2 regions of the Frankia sp. BMG5.23 genome follow, and region 1 is predicted to be linked to the other one. Evidence: riboswitches for the same ligand, from Rfam matches in the RefSeq annotation. Region 1 holds a riboswitch; the other holds the start of a gene.
What was found. A riboswitch is a leader RNA that binds a small molecule or an ion and turns the genes downstream of it on or off. The one in region 1 is predicted to bind cyclic di-AMP.

Region 1 (6,999 bases):
CGGCGGGCTGGCACCGGCAGGTCTGGGTGTCGGCGGGGCAGAACTGGACGGCGGACGCGATGGTCTGCCCGCAGTGCGCCCGGCTGCTACACCGCAACAGCAGCGGCTGGTGGTCCGAGTGCGGGCTGGCCAGGCCCGAGCCGATCGTCGCGGTCACCGGCTCCCGGGAACTACTCTGGTACGGCCGCACCATCGAGGCCCGGCTCGATCTGCCCGGACGGGTGAACCTCGGCAACGCGGCGATGGCCGCCGCCGCGGCCCGGGAGTTCGGCGTCGAGATCGAGGATGCGCTTGCGGCCATGACCGGCCTGGGCGATGTGCAGGGTCGCTATCAGGAGGTGGCGCTCGGCGAGGAGGGCCATCGAGGCCGGCTGCTGCTGGCGAAGAACCCCGCTGGCTGGGTGGAGATGATGGAGCTGTTGGCGGACGCGCCGCCGCGGCCTGTCGTCATCGACTTCAACTCCCAGACCGCTGACGGGCGGGATCCGTCCTGGATCTGGGACGTGCCGTTCGAACGGCTCGCCGGCCGGCAGGTGCTGGTCACCGGGGAGCGCAAGGAGGACATGAGCGTGCGGCTGGCCTATGCGGAGGTGCCGCACAGCGTGTATGCCAGTGCGCGGGACGCGGCCCTGGCCGCCAACGAGAAGGTGGTCGACGTCGTCGCCAACTACACGGCGTTCCGCGATCTGCTGGTGAGGTCCACGCAGTGAGGTTGTGCGCGTGGCTAGGTTGTGCGCGTGGCTAGGTTGTGCACGTGGCTAGGTTGTGCACGTGGCTAGGTTGTGCACGCGGCTAGGTTGTGCACGCAGTGAGGTTGTGCGCGAGATGAGGGGATCCACGCGATGACGGGCGGCTCTGCGACCAGGATCGCGCTGATCTACCCCGAGCTGCTTGGTACCTACGGCGACGGCGGTAACGCGATCGTGCTGTCCCAGCGCCTGCGCTGGCGTGGTTTGCCGGTCGAGGTGGTGAACGTTCCCGCGGGGTCGGCGGTGCCCGAGAGCTGTGATATCTACCTGCTCGGCGGCGGCGAGGACGCACCGCAGGTCCTCGCCGCGGACGGCATCCGGCAGAACCGGGCGATCCGGCGAGCGGTGAGCTCGGGAGCGGCGGTGCTCGCCGTGTGCGCCGGCTACCAGGTGATCGGCGCGACCTTCCCATCCGGTGGGGAGATCCACGAGGGGCTGAATCTCGTCGACGTGGAGACCCGTCGCTCCTTCGGCCCGTCGGACGCGCCGCCGGCGCGTGCGGTCGGGGACATCGTGGTGGAACCGGACGCACGGCTCGGCCTGCCCACCCTGTACGGGTATGAGAATCACGCCGGGCGGACGAGGCGGTTGCCCGGCGCGAGCGGCATCCCGCTCGGTACGGTCCGGCTCGGGATCGGTGACGGTGACGGCGGAACGGACGGCATCGTGGATGGCCGGGTCATCGGCACCTACCTGCACGGGCCGGTGCTCGCGCAGAATCCCGCCCTCGCCGATCTCCTGCTGAGCTGGGTCCATGGTCCGCTGCCGCCGTTGGACGCGCCCCGCGAGGTGGAGGTGCTGCGCCAGGCCCGGCGCCGCGCGTTGGCCGTCACCTGACGCCTCCCCTGGCTTTTTTTGGGGGGACAAGTGGGGGGACAAGGCGGACAGGCCCCGGTCTGACCCCGGTCTTGTCGTCATCTGCTGCCAGGTTTGCGGCGTTTCCCGGCCAGCGGTGTGGTTCGGTTGGACCGTGGTGTCGAATCCCCTCGCCGGATGGTGGGGCAAAAACAAGAGAACCGTGCTCATCGTCGGTGTCGTGATCGTGGTCGTCTGGGGCTACCTCGGGACCCGTGACCGCCCGAAGACCCAGCGGGTCAGCCTGCCCGGCGACTACGCGTCGGCGGGCCGCGAGCTGCTCGTCCAGGCCCCGTCCGATCCCGCCAACCCGCTTCCGCTGGTGTTGATCCTGCACGACGACAACGCGGACGCGAAGTCACTTGACCGGCAGAGTGACGCCGGCAAGCTCGCGAACTCCCGCGACTTCGCGGTGGCCTTCCCGGAAGCCGTGGGCGGCACGTGGCGGATCGACGGACCCGAGGGGGCCGACGTGCGCTATCTGCGCGACGTGGTCCGCTTCGTCTCCACGAAACGGACCAAGGTGGATCCGAACCGGGTCTACGTGTGGGGGATCGGCGAGGGTGCCCGGCTGGCCCTGACCGCCGCCTGCGCCCCGGGTAAGCCGGAGTTCGCCGCGGTCGGCGTCGTCGGGCAGTTCGACCCGGAGCCCGGGCCGACCTGCCAGGACCGTGTCCCGGAGGGCCGGGCCCCGGAGGCCTCCTGGGACCGGAAGGTCAGCGAGACCCTGTGGAAGTTCTCGTCTGGTCACCGGCTGGGGGCCTGACCGCGGCGCCCGCGAGCGGGCCGGGCGGTTTCCGCACCGGGCAGAGACCGAGGGCTGAAGTCCGCCGATGCCGCCGGGAGGGGGGTAGCGGCATCGGCGGACCTGGTCGGCCGGGGCCCGAGGCCCGCCGGCCTTCCCGTGCGGATGGGGGGGGAATCCGAGGGAAGGCCGGCGGAATCGGGGGCCTTCCGGCCGGACGGACGTCAGATGGGGGGGAGATCTGACGTCCGTCCCACCGGAAGGAGGGCCCGTCCGGAGAGCTGGAAAGGAACCACATAGGCGGGTTGTCGGGCGGTGACAGGGCCCGCTTGCTGGTCTGTCCGCGGCTTCGCCGGTGGGTGGGAGTCCCGGGTCCGGCTTCCACGGCTTCGGGTCGGCGCCTGGAGAGGGGCTCGGTAGCCGGCCGCTCGTGGACTGGCAGGGCTCGTGTGGTCCGCGCCCCAGCCGCGAAGGCGATCCACCGGAGCCGGGTGAGCCGTTGCGTCGGCATGAGGGCGGTGCGCCGGCTCCGACCGGCCGCTAGAGGATCCGACCGACGTAGTAGGAGGTGGTATAGATCTTCTTGAGCGACACGACGTCGCCGGTGTGCGGCGCCGCCCACATCATGCCGTCGCCCGCGTAGATGCCGACGTGGTAAATGTTCCCGGGTGTCCCGAAGAAGATCAGGTCGCCGGGCTGTTTGTTGTACTGCGACACCCGGGTGGCGGCGGCGAACTGGGCGTCGGTCGTCCGCGGCACGCTCCTGCCGAGCTGCTTGAAGATGTACTGGATGAGGCCGGAGCAGTCGAACGAGCTCGGGCCCTCCGCACCGTAGACGTAGGGCTTGCCGGCCTGCAGGGAGGCCAGGTAGACGGCCTTCTCCCCGAGGGAGCTCGACGGGACCGGAACCGACGCCTGGTCCGCGGCGTCCCCTGTCGTGAGGAGATCCGACCAGGCGGCGTTGCGGACGAGCCGGGGGGTGGGCGCCGGCCGTACGCGCAGGGTGGCGTCGTTCGCCGAGCGGGCGGACTGCAGGGCGTCCGTGCCGTCGAAGACCGCGGTGACATTCGTGGTGGTGAGCACCCGGGCCGTGTAGGAGGCGTAGCCCTGGGCGTTGGTGTAAAGGTGCTTGAAGGTGGCCCACCCGGTGGGGAGCTTCACCTGCACCTTGACCAGCTGGTTCGCCAGCGGTTCGTGGGTCTGCTCGTTGTAGAGCGAGAAGCCGATGTCGATCGGCTGGTCCGCGCTGACGCTCACGTCGGGGTTGGTCACCCGGAGACCGACCTGAACCTTGCCGGCCAGGGGCGGGGCGTCGACACCGCCCGTCGAGCCGAGCAGGGAGGTGGAGCCGTGGGTGCTGACCGCCGCGGCGGCGATGCTGCCCCCCAGGGCGGCCTGGGAGCCGATCTGCGCGGCGAGGGTGATCGGAGCGGTGTTCGGCTGCTCGTCCTTCGCGGCGTCGGCGTTGATGTCGGTGGCGCAGCCGGCGAGAGCCACTCCGGAGACCGCGACGGTCCCGGTGGTCACGGCGGCGAAGGCGCGGGCCCGGGCCCGGCTGCGGGCGGCCGGGGGCGCGGAGGGTGCGCGGTGACGGCCGCGACCGGCGCCTCGCGTTTCTTCGTCGAGCTGCACGCTTTGCGCGGACAACGGTGTATTCCTTCCCGTGCGCCTGCGAAGTGAGCTGTCGGGTTCGGGCTGGGCTGCCCGGCTCTCGCGTGACCTTCACGCGTCGAGCTTCACCCCTAGGTCGACACCGCGGATCGGCGCCGGCCGGTGGAGGTGGGTCCCCCGCTCCTGCCCCTGATGACGACTCGGAGGGGACACCGGGGCCGGGGGCAGGACTCGGCGTTCGGCCCGGTGTTGTCGTGACGTCGGCGTGAGACTAGTCCACTTGGATGGGGTGGGTAAACACTAGTCCTTCCCAACTACAGCGAGTGCGCGTTGAAGTTCCCGTCGCGCGGCGTCGGCGGCCCGCGCGGTCGGCCGGGCTGACCGGGCGGCCCTAAGGCCCTTCGCGCCCCGTTTGTCCTGCTGGTTTTTCGTTGCGTGTGGGGTCCGCGGCGGCGGCCGGTCCGGGTGAGAGGCGGGCGGGCGGGTAGCCCTCCCGCGGCCCGTGGGCGATTTTGACTACTTAAAGTAGTCGACGGGTGAGGCCGGGTGTGCACCCCCCTCAGCGGGACCGGGAGCCGCGGCGGGTGAGGAATCCCGCCGCATCGAGCACTTGGAGCTCGACCGCGAGCTCGTGGACCTCACGGGGCAGCGAGCGGTGGTGCGCCAGCGCCTCGACCGCGGCGCGGGCGTGGTCGGCGAGCTCGTCGAGGGCGTGCTGGCGCTGGCGCATCCGAGCCCGCTCCTCCTGGATGGTCCGGACCGTGTCCTCCTGCCACCGGCGGGTCCGGATGAGATGCTCGCTGGCGTCGGCGGCCTGCCGCTCGGCATCCTCCAGCCGGTTGAGGAGCGCGTCGAGGGCCTCCAGCCGGCCGGCGAGCTCCGCGATGAGATCGCCCCGATCGGGCAGGATGGCCGTTTTACGACTCTTGGGGTCAGGCGAGGTCATGGAGTCCCCCGAGGGGTGGGGGGTCGGCGGGGACCGCGCCGAGCGGCTGGCGCGAGACCCGGTTGCTCCGACACGGTTGGTAACGGTAACCGACGTGGCGGGCCAGGGGTAACCCATCGTACGGATACGTCGCGTCAGCCAACTTATAGTAAAAAGGGACTATGGATCTGCCGTCATTGTCGTGGTCTATGCGCGCATAGCATGCAGGTCGGTGTCAGAGCCAGCCGTTGCGCTTGAACGCACGGTAGAGAAACAGACAGATCGTCGTAATGACGGCCAGGACGGCCGGGTAGCCCCACGTCTGACGAAGCTCCGGCATGTGGTCGAAGTTCATGCCGTAGATCCCGGCGACGGCGGTCGGGACGGCGCCGATCGCCACCCAGGCACTGATCCGTCGCATGTCCTCGTTCTGCGCGATCGTCACCTGCGTCAGCGTCGCCTGGAGCACGGAGGAAAGCAGCTCGTCGAAGTGAGCTATTCGCTCGCTGACCTGCTCGAGGTGGTCGGCGACGTCCCGGAAGTAACGGCGCATCGCCACGTCGACCATCGTGGGGGCGTCCATGGTGAGGGTACGCAACGGGCCCGCGAGCGGCAGCACCGCGTGCTTGAGCTCCAGAAGCTCGCGTTTCATCTGGTAGGCGCTTTCCGTCGACGGCTTCTGATCCCGGTGGAAGACGCCCGTCTCGATCTGGTCGACGTCGGCCTGGATGCTTTCCACGGTGCGGACGTAGTCGTCCACAATGCTGTCGCAGATGGCGTGCAGCACGGCCGTCGGGCCGTGCCGGAGCATCTCCGGGTTGGCCTCCAGCCGGCCGCGCAGCTTCGTCATCTCCCCGTGCCTGCCGTGCCGCACGGTCACGACGAAGTCCTCGCCGAGGAAGATCATGATTTCGCCGGTGGTGACTACCTCGGAGGTGCCCGTTACCTGGGTGTGCTCCACGTAACTGGTCGTCTTGAGCACCATGAACAGGTGGTTCTCGTATTGCTCGAGCTTGGGGCGCTGGTGGCCGGTGACCGCGTCCTCCACCGCGAGCTTGTCCAGCCTGTACTCCTCGGCGATCGCGGTGAGCTGCTCGTAGCTCGGCTCGAACAGGCCGAGCCAGGCGAACCCGTTGCGTTCGGACCGCGCCAACCGCAGCGCGTCGGCCTGGTCGATGTCCATGGTGACCCGCCGGCCATGGCTGTACACGCCGCAGGCCATGACGCGCCCGTCCGGTGTCCGCGGTAGCTCGGAGCGGGGCGCCCCGCGTCGTTTGCGACCCACCCGGACCAGGGAGACCGGACGGGTCAGCGCGCCGGCGAGCTTATGGGCGTTGGCCGACGCCTGCTCCAGGGCGTCCCCCAGCACCTCCCGAACGGGATGCTGGCTGCCGTGGTCGCCGCCGTCCGGGCGCGCGCCATCAACGTCGCGTCCCCGGGTCTCGCGTACCGTCTCGTCGCGTACCCTTTCGCCCGGCACCGCGTCGTCCCGCATCACTGCCTTCTTCCCTGCCGCCGATCCATGTCCAGGTCCACCTGTCGGCATCTCCCACGCCCTTCCCCGCTGGTGAACCTTCATGGTGACAAGTCGGTGCCGGCCGTCCGGAGGCGATCCGGGCTTCACCGTGGACGCGGATGCCTGGCAACTGTGCCGGCGTGGTGTGGCACGAAGGGTGAGATACACGTCCGGCGCATGGGATACGTCACAGGGAGGATCGAGTGATCGGGATCGAGGTACGCACGCTTCGGGTGTTCGCCGACGAGACGGGCGCCGGCGGCAGCCTGCTCGCCGTGGTGCTGGATGCCGCGAAGCTGCTGCCCGACGCGCGGGAGCGGTCCGTCGTCGCGCGCCGACTGGGCTGCCCCGCCACGGTCTTCGTCGACGACCCGGAGTTGGCGGAGCTGGCCACCTTTACGCCCACCGGGGAGCTGCCCATGGCGGGGCACGCCTTGGTGGGGTCGGCCTGGCTGTTGGGTCGGCTGCTCGGTGGCCATCCGGAGATCCTCCGCCCGGCCGGCGGCGAGGCGGTCAGCTGGCAGGAGCAGGGCCGGGTCTGGGTCCGCGGCGCCCTGGCCGCCGTGCCCTGCTGGTGGCATGAGATGCTCGCGGACCC
Region 2 (6,999 bases), on a different contig from region 1:
GTGGCTGCCGCCGCGACCCCGATCGAGAGGACCGCGACGGACACGTTCGACGCCGCGTCCGCCGCCATCAGCCCGGCCGCGAAGAGAATGGTGTCACCCGGAAGCCAGAACCCGATCAGGATCCCGCTCTCGACGAAGATGACCGCGAAGAGGACGACGTACAGCGTCATCCCGGACAGGCTGCCGACGTCCACTCGACCAGTGTGCCGGCCCCTGGTCGGCACCCGCCGACCAAGTCGGCGGGGACCACATCGCGCGGATCCGCACCGCGCCGGCGACGTCAGCCGCATCCGACCCCGGGACGGGGCAAGGCGTCATACCCTTCGCCCATCAGGAGTCCACGGCGGGCTTCGGCCCGATCCGGCTGCCCTGCACCGCGGGTGCATGGCTGATCGGCGCCCCTACAGGTTCGTAAGGAGCCCCACCGATGCCCATCGCCACGCCAGACGTATATGCCGAGATGCTCGACCGGGCGAAGGCCCAGTCCTTCGCCTACCCCGCGATCAACGTGACCTCGTCGCAGTCCCTGAACGCCGCGCTGCGGGGCTTCACCGAAGCCGGCAGTGACGGCATCGTGCAGGTGTCCACCGGCGGTGCCGAGTACCTGTCCGGCTCGACGGTGAAGAACATGGTCCTCGGCGCGGAGGCACTGGCCGAGTTCGCCCACCACGTCGCGAAGGCGTATCCGGTCAACATCGCCCTGCACACCGACCACTGCCCGGCCGACAAGCTTGACACCTACATCCGCCCCTTGATCGCGATCTCGAAGAATCGGGTGGCCCAGGGACGCGAGCCGCTCTTCCAGTCGCACATGTGGGACGGCTCGGCGGTCCCCCTCGAGGAGAACCTCAAGATCGCCGAAGAACTACTCGCGGACGCCGCCGCCGCGAAGATCGTTCTCGAGGTCGAGATCGGGGTCGTCGGCGGCGAGGAGGACGGCGTCGTCGGCGCGATCGACGAGAAGCTCTACACGACGCCGGAGGACATGTGGCGGACGGCCGAGGTGCTCGGCACCGGCGCGAAGGGGCGCTACCTGCTCGCCGCCACCTTCGGCAACGTGCACGGTGTGTACAAGCCCGGAAACGTCAAGCTACGCCCGACGATTCTGCACGAAGGACAGGAGTACGTCGCCAGGAAGCTCGGGCTGCCAGCCGGCGCGAAGCCGTTCAACCTCGTCTTTCACGGCGGTAGCGGGTCGGCTCTCACCGAAATCCGCGAGACCCTCGACTACGGGGTGGTCAAGATGAACGTGGACACGGACACCCAGTACGCATTCACCCGCCCCATCGTGGACCACGTGTTCAAAAACTATGACGGCGTTCTCAAGGTGGACGGTGAGGTCGGCGTGAAGAAGGCGTACGACCCGCGTACCTACGGAAAGCTCGCGGAGAGCAGCATGGCGGCCCGCGTCGCCCAGGCGTGTGAGGACCTCCGTTCCGCCGGCACCAGCCTCGGGCGGGCATAGTCGGGCCCAGGAGCGCACGCCGGCTGGCGGGATCGGTTCGTCGGATACCGGCCGCTTGTCCGCCGGCCGGCGGACAAGCGGACAGATAGCCGCCGGCCGCGAACGGGCAACCGAGCAACCGCCGCCGCTCGTCCGAGGACATTCTCCGGACCCCTCGGTCCGACCCTCTCCATCATTTCCGGCGGACGGAACGACCGGCACGCGGCGGACATCCGACCCGCCCCGGTCCGATGCACGACCCGCCGATTTCCCGTACTATGCCGGCCCGCGCGGTCCCCCGGTCGCTCCGACGGCTGGGGGACCACTGTTTAGCGGGCGCGGCATCCCGCTCCTCGCGTAACGCCGCCCCCGCCGGCAACCAGCAGGTTTCGGCCAAATGAGCGGACACGCACCGGACCTTCGGTAACCGTTCACCTACCGCCCCACCCCCAGGGAACCCCTTCGCCCACTGTGGTGATCCGACGGGCGCTTTTCACAGTCGGTGTCCGATTGAATCCGCCGTGTGCAAAAATCACAACGCCGCAAGTTACCGCCCGATTTCCGTTGTTTTTCTCACAAAAACAGGCTTCAATGGACGAAGCGTAGTATCAGGCCGATCACTCGCGTCGATCTCGTAGCAGGGCCGTCACGCCTTTGTCGACATGTCACGCATCTGGCCTGATGTGGGACTCTCCGCTCATCGTCGACCATCGGCAAACAGGGTGATCGGCCGAGCACAAATGCCTCCGCACGCCGTACCGCCAGGTTGATGAGCGGGCGCGCACGCGCGATACCAGGCCGCCAGTTCCTACTCAAGCAGGCGCGCCGAGTGTGCTCTTTTTCACGCACCCTATTCAATGCTTGGCGACTCGCCGGGCGGCGTGGTTATGGTTTTCGCCGTGCCCGGCAACAACGTCGGGCATTCGTCGGGCGGCACGCCGAATCCTGCCCCTGGCCGACGATTTCTCGAACCGGGCGGCAGGAACGGGGGACCCATCTCCGAGTATCGAAAGGATTCGATGCTCTCGGGGTGAAGCCATGTGCGACGACCACCCGGAAAGGTATTTCCGGTGCGGCTTCCGTCTCCAGGGATCCCTGGCACGGCCGGGCAGTTCCCAGCCCGAATCCGACAGCTCACCTCGCAGGCGTGGGGAAGGACCACAAGACATGTCCGACGCACGTATCAGTGGCCGACAATGCCGCGCCGGTACCCGCAGCCGGGCCCGGGCCCTCGTGGTCGCACCAGTACTCGCGGCGGCGGTGGGCGGCACCTTCGCGCTCAGCCAGCCGGCCGATGCGGCCACCACCTGGACGGGCCTGCGGCAGTGCGAGTCCGGCGGTGACTACACGACCAACACCGGCAACGCGTACTACGGCGCTTACCAGTTCTCCGCCAGCACTTGGCACAGCCTCGGCTACGGCGGTCTGCCGCACCAGGCTTCCCCGGCCGTCCAGGACGAGGCCGCGCTCAAGCTCGCCCGACGGTCCGGCTTCGGCCAGTGGCCGGCCTGTGGCCGCGGGATGGGCGCCGACCAGCTCGCGGGCGGCTCGTCGAGCTCCTCGGGCCAGGCCTCGCGCACGACGGAACGCCGCGAGCTGACGGTCAGCCCCATCTCCATGAGCACCCCCGTATTCACCCGTAACCTGACGACCGCACTGGCCAGGCAGGTACGTGACGACGTGCGGGCCTGGCAGGCCCGCGTCAACCATCTGGGCTATCCGATCACGATCGACGGCCGCTACGGACCACGCTCCGCCGCAGTCGCCCGCGCCCTGCAGGCCGCCAAGGGACTCGCCGTCGACGGCATCGTCGGCCCGGCGACCTGGCGGGCCACCTTCCGCTGATCCTCCCCATCAGCCCCATCAGCTCCATCAGCTGATCCATTCGCTCCGCCCCCGTGGCGGAGGGACGACCGCCGCGGGAACCGGACATCCCACCCCGGCGACACCGGTCAGGGGATCTCACCTCGACGACGGGCTGGCCCGACCTGTCTCCGGACGATCTCCGGTTGACGGCCCGTACGGGCCGGCCCGTACAACCCACCACCAGCATCACCAGGACCGCACCCTGACCGGCCTCCGGCAGGGCCGATCTTCGGCAGAGCCGATCTTCGGCAAGGCCGACGAGGAACAGCAGGACCAGCGAGCCACCTGCGGAACCTGTATGGAAGTGGCACGATTCGCGCGATCCTCACTGGTTACTCCGGACCACCCCGGTTTGCGCTCCATGAGCGGTTCTCGCTAGAGTGCCGCTCACTCGCCTCGTCGGCGAGGCCGCCCGGACGGACGCCGAGTCCTGCCCCCGTACGAGCGGCCGGAACGAACATCGACCGCAGCGGGCAGGAGTGGGGGACCCACATTTCGGGCGCCGCAAGCGGCGTCCTTGGGGTAAAGCCGGTGCGTCCCGGCCCATGGTGGAGAGCGGTTCCCACCCGGGGTCGGATCCTCCGGCCGGGCCATCCCAGCCCGCACCCGACAGCTCACCCCGCAGGCGACGGGATTGGACTGACATGCCCTCTGGGCGTCGTGGCGGCAGACATCGAGCACCGCAGGCCCCATCGCCCGCCGGTCGCATCCTGCGCACCACCGGCGCGGTCACGGCCATCGTCGGCAGCGGCCTCGCGGTCACCGCGGCTCCGGCGGGCGCGGCCACCTCCGACGACTTCGCCAAGCTCCGCCAATGCGAGTCCGGCGGCAACTACGCGGTCAACACCGGCAACGGCTTCTCCGGTGCCTACCAGTTCGACGACCAGACCTGGCACGGGCTCGGGTACTCCGGCCGCCCGTACCAGGCATCGCCCGCCACGCAGGACGAGGCGGCCGCGAAGCTCTACAACCAGCGGGGCTGGCAGCCATGGCCGTCCTGCTCGGTCAAGATGGGCCTGACCAACAACGGCCCGGCCAGTGTCCCGGGCGGCTCCGGTGACGTCATCCAGCAGGCCATCACCCCGGTGGAACCCCCCATGACGCTGGACCGGGCCCGCCGGGAGATGGGGGACGGCTCGTTCAGGGGCACGGTCCTCGACGCGTCCCTCAGCGACGACGTTCGCCCGGACGCCTTCGTCTGGCAGGACAGGATGCGTCAGAAGGGCTTCGTACTCACCGTCGACGGCAAGTTCGGACCGCAGTCGCAGGGCATCGCCGCGCTGTACTCGTACCTCACCCGGGTGAGCGACGGTCAACCCGGGGTCGTCGGCCAGAATCTGTGGAACGTCAGCGTCAGGGCCTGACCGACCGGTCACCGTGCGCGCAGGGCAAGCGCGTCCGGGGTGACCTCCATGACGTGTGCGGCCGGTCGTCGGGCAGGATGCACTCATGACGACGCCGTCCACCTCGGGAAAGCCCAACCTGCTCTCCGGTCCGCCGCCGACGCTCCTGCCCTCCGACGCGGCCGCGACCGATGCGCTGGTCGCCGGTGATCCGCCGGATGCCGTCGCCGCCCGGCTGCCCGCGTTCAGCGTGCCTTGGGCCGCGCTCGCCGAGCTCGCGCTCACCGGCGGACGACCCGTCGAGGCCTATGCCTACGCCCGCACGGGCTATCACCGCGGCCTCGACGCCCTGCGCCGCTCGGGCTGGAAGGGCAACGGGCCGATCCCCTGGTCACACGAACCCAACCGCGGGTTCCTGCGTTCGCTCGCCGCTCTCGGTCGGGCGGCCGCGGCCATCGGGGAGGCCGAGGAGGCCACCCGCTGCCGGACGTTCCTGGCCGACAGCGATTCCGTCGCTGCCAGTGAGCTCGGCTTCACCTGACAGTGAGTTCATCAGGCCGCGTCGGTGGTGGAGACCAGCGAGGATGCCGCAGCCGGCCCCACGACCCCGCCATCCCTAGTAACCTCGCCCGGTGCCTGCTCTTGTCCTCATCGGTGCCCAGTGGGGCGACGAGGGAAAAGGAAAGGCGACCGACCTCCTGGGCGGCGCCGTCGATTACGTCGTCCGGTACCAGGGTGGCAACAACGCCGGCCACACCGTGGTCATCGGGGCGGAGAGTTACGCGCTCCACCTGATTCCCAGTGGCATGCTGCGGGCCGACTGCGTTCCCGTGATCGGCAACGGGGTCGTCATCGACCCGGGCGTGCTGCTGGCCGAGATGGACGGGCTCACCGCCCGCGGCATCGACGTCTCCCGGCTCCTGATCAGCGCGAACGCCCATCTGATCATGCCCCATCACCGGGCGCTGGACCGGGTCATCGAGCGTTACCTGGGCAAGGCGCGGATCGGTACCACCGGTCGCGGCATCGGTCCCACCTACGGCGACAAGGTTGCCCGTACGGGCATCAGAGTGCAGGATCTCCTCGACCCGGGCATCTTCCACAAGAAGCTCGAACTGGTGCTACGGGAGAAGAACCAGGTCCTGGCCAAGGTCTACAACCGGCGCCGGATCGAGCTCGACGAGGTGGTCGAGGAGTACGCCGACTACGCGAAACGCCTGCAACCCCACATCGCCGACACCGGTCTGATCCTCGACCGGGCGCTGCGCGCGGGCAAGGTCGTGCTGCTCGAAGGCTCCCAGGGCACCCTCCTCGACGTCGACCACGGCACCTACCCGTTCGTCACGTCATCGAACCCGACCGCCGGCTACGCGGCCACCGGCGCCGGCATCGGCCCGACGAGGATCAGTCGGGTGATCGGCATCATCAAGGCCTACACGACCCGGGTCGGCGCCGGCCCCTTCCCCACCGAACTGGACGACAAGGTCGGAGAGGAGCTGCGCCGCATCGGCGGGGAGTTCGGCGTGACGACCGGCCGGGCGCGGCGCACCGGCTGGTTCGACGCCGTAATCGCCCGCTACGCGGTGCGGGTCAACGGCCTGACCGACCTTTTCCTCACCAAACTGGACGTCCTGTCGGGCTTCGACCGGGTGCCCATCTGCGTCGGCTACGACCTCGGCGGCGAACGGGTTGACGAGATGCCCATGACCCAGACCGAGTTCCACCACGCCAAGCCGATCTACACCGACCTGCCCGGCTGGCACGAGGACATCTCCGACGTCCGGTCGTTCGCCGACCTGCCCGGCGCCGCGAAGGACTACATCAGGGCGTTGGAGGAGTTCTCCGGCGCCCCGGTGTCGGCGGTCGGCGTCGGTCCCGGGCGGGACCAGACGCTCGTCATCAATGACCTGGTCTGAAACGACTGGTCCGGAACGGACCTGATCTGATCCCGCCCGGCGCGGGCCGAGATCCGGTCGGTTCCGGTTGCACCCGGAAGCATTACCGTCGACGCTTAGGCGGTCACGCAAAGCAATGACGTCCGGGGGTGGTGGCGGTGGCCGTTGTCAGGTCCCGGCCGTCGGATGACGATCCTTCCATCCCCGGGCGGACACCGCTGTCGCTGCCGGAACCGGCCGAAGCCCCGCAACCGGCCCGTTGGCCACCAGCCGTGAGACGCGGTTACCTGCACCCGACCGACTCCGACGCCTGGCCGGTCGGGTTCTCCCCCACCGGCGAGGCTCTGCCGCAGACCCTGACCGACGTGCTGCTGCGGGGCAGCCACGCCATCCGGAGCTCGAAGCGGGCCGAGGCACAGCGGCTCGAACGCGCCGCGGCCGTCGCCAGTCA

Region 2: it holds a riboswitch for cyclic di-AMP, as region 1 does, so the genes downstream of both, BMG523DRAFT_RS04145 (transglycosylase family protein) here and BMG523DRAFT_RS06225 (C40 family peptidase) in region 1, are expected to answer to the same signal.

What each region holds. Positions count from the first base shown of each region.
Region 1 covers NZ_JDWE01000008.1:140,299-147,297, forward strand. The annotation lists gene BMG523DRAFT_RS06210 (MurT ligase domain-containing protein) at 1-710, shown strand, start outside; gene BMG523DRAFT_RS06215 (type 1 glutamine amidotransferase) at 843-1,586, shown strand; gene BMG523DRAFT_RS06220 (PHB depolymerase family esterase) at 1,768-2,370, shown strand; gene BMG523DRAFT_RS06225 (C40 family peptidase) at 2,890-3,996, opposite strand; cyclic di-AMP (ydaO/yuaA leader) riboswitch at 4,002-4,168, opposite strand; gene BMG523DRAFT_RS06230 (hypothetical protein) at 4,520-4,906, opposite strand; gene corA (magnesium/cobalt transporter CorA) at 5,121-6,380, opposite strand; gene BMG523DRAFT_RS06240 (PhzF family phenazine biosynthesis protein) at 6,605-6,999, shown strand, end outside.
Region 2 covers NZ_JDWE01000006.1:1,504-8,502, forward strand. The annotation lists gene BMG523DRAFT_RS04135 (DedA family protein) at 1-194, opposite strand, end outside; gene fbaA (class II fructose-bisphosphate aldolase) at 428-1,465, shown strand; cyclic di-AMP (ydaO/yuaA leader) riboswitch at 2,371-2,605, shown strand; gene BMG523DRAFT_RS04145 (transglycosylase family protein) at 2,612-3,289, shown strand; cyclic di-AMP (ydaO/yuaA leader) riboswitch at 3,763-3,952, shown strand; gene BMG523DRAFT_RS04150 (transglycosylase family protein) at 3,955-4,674, shown strand; gene BMG523DRAFT_RS04155 (DUF3151 domain-containing protein) at 4,760-5,194, shown strand; gene BMG523DRAFT_RS04160 (adenylosuccinate synthase) at 5,286-6,569, shown strand; gene BMG523DRAFT_RS04165 (hypothetical protein) at 6,749-6,999, shown strand, end outside.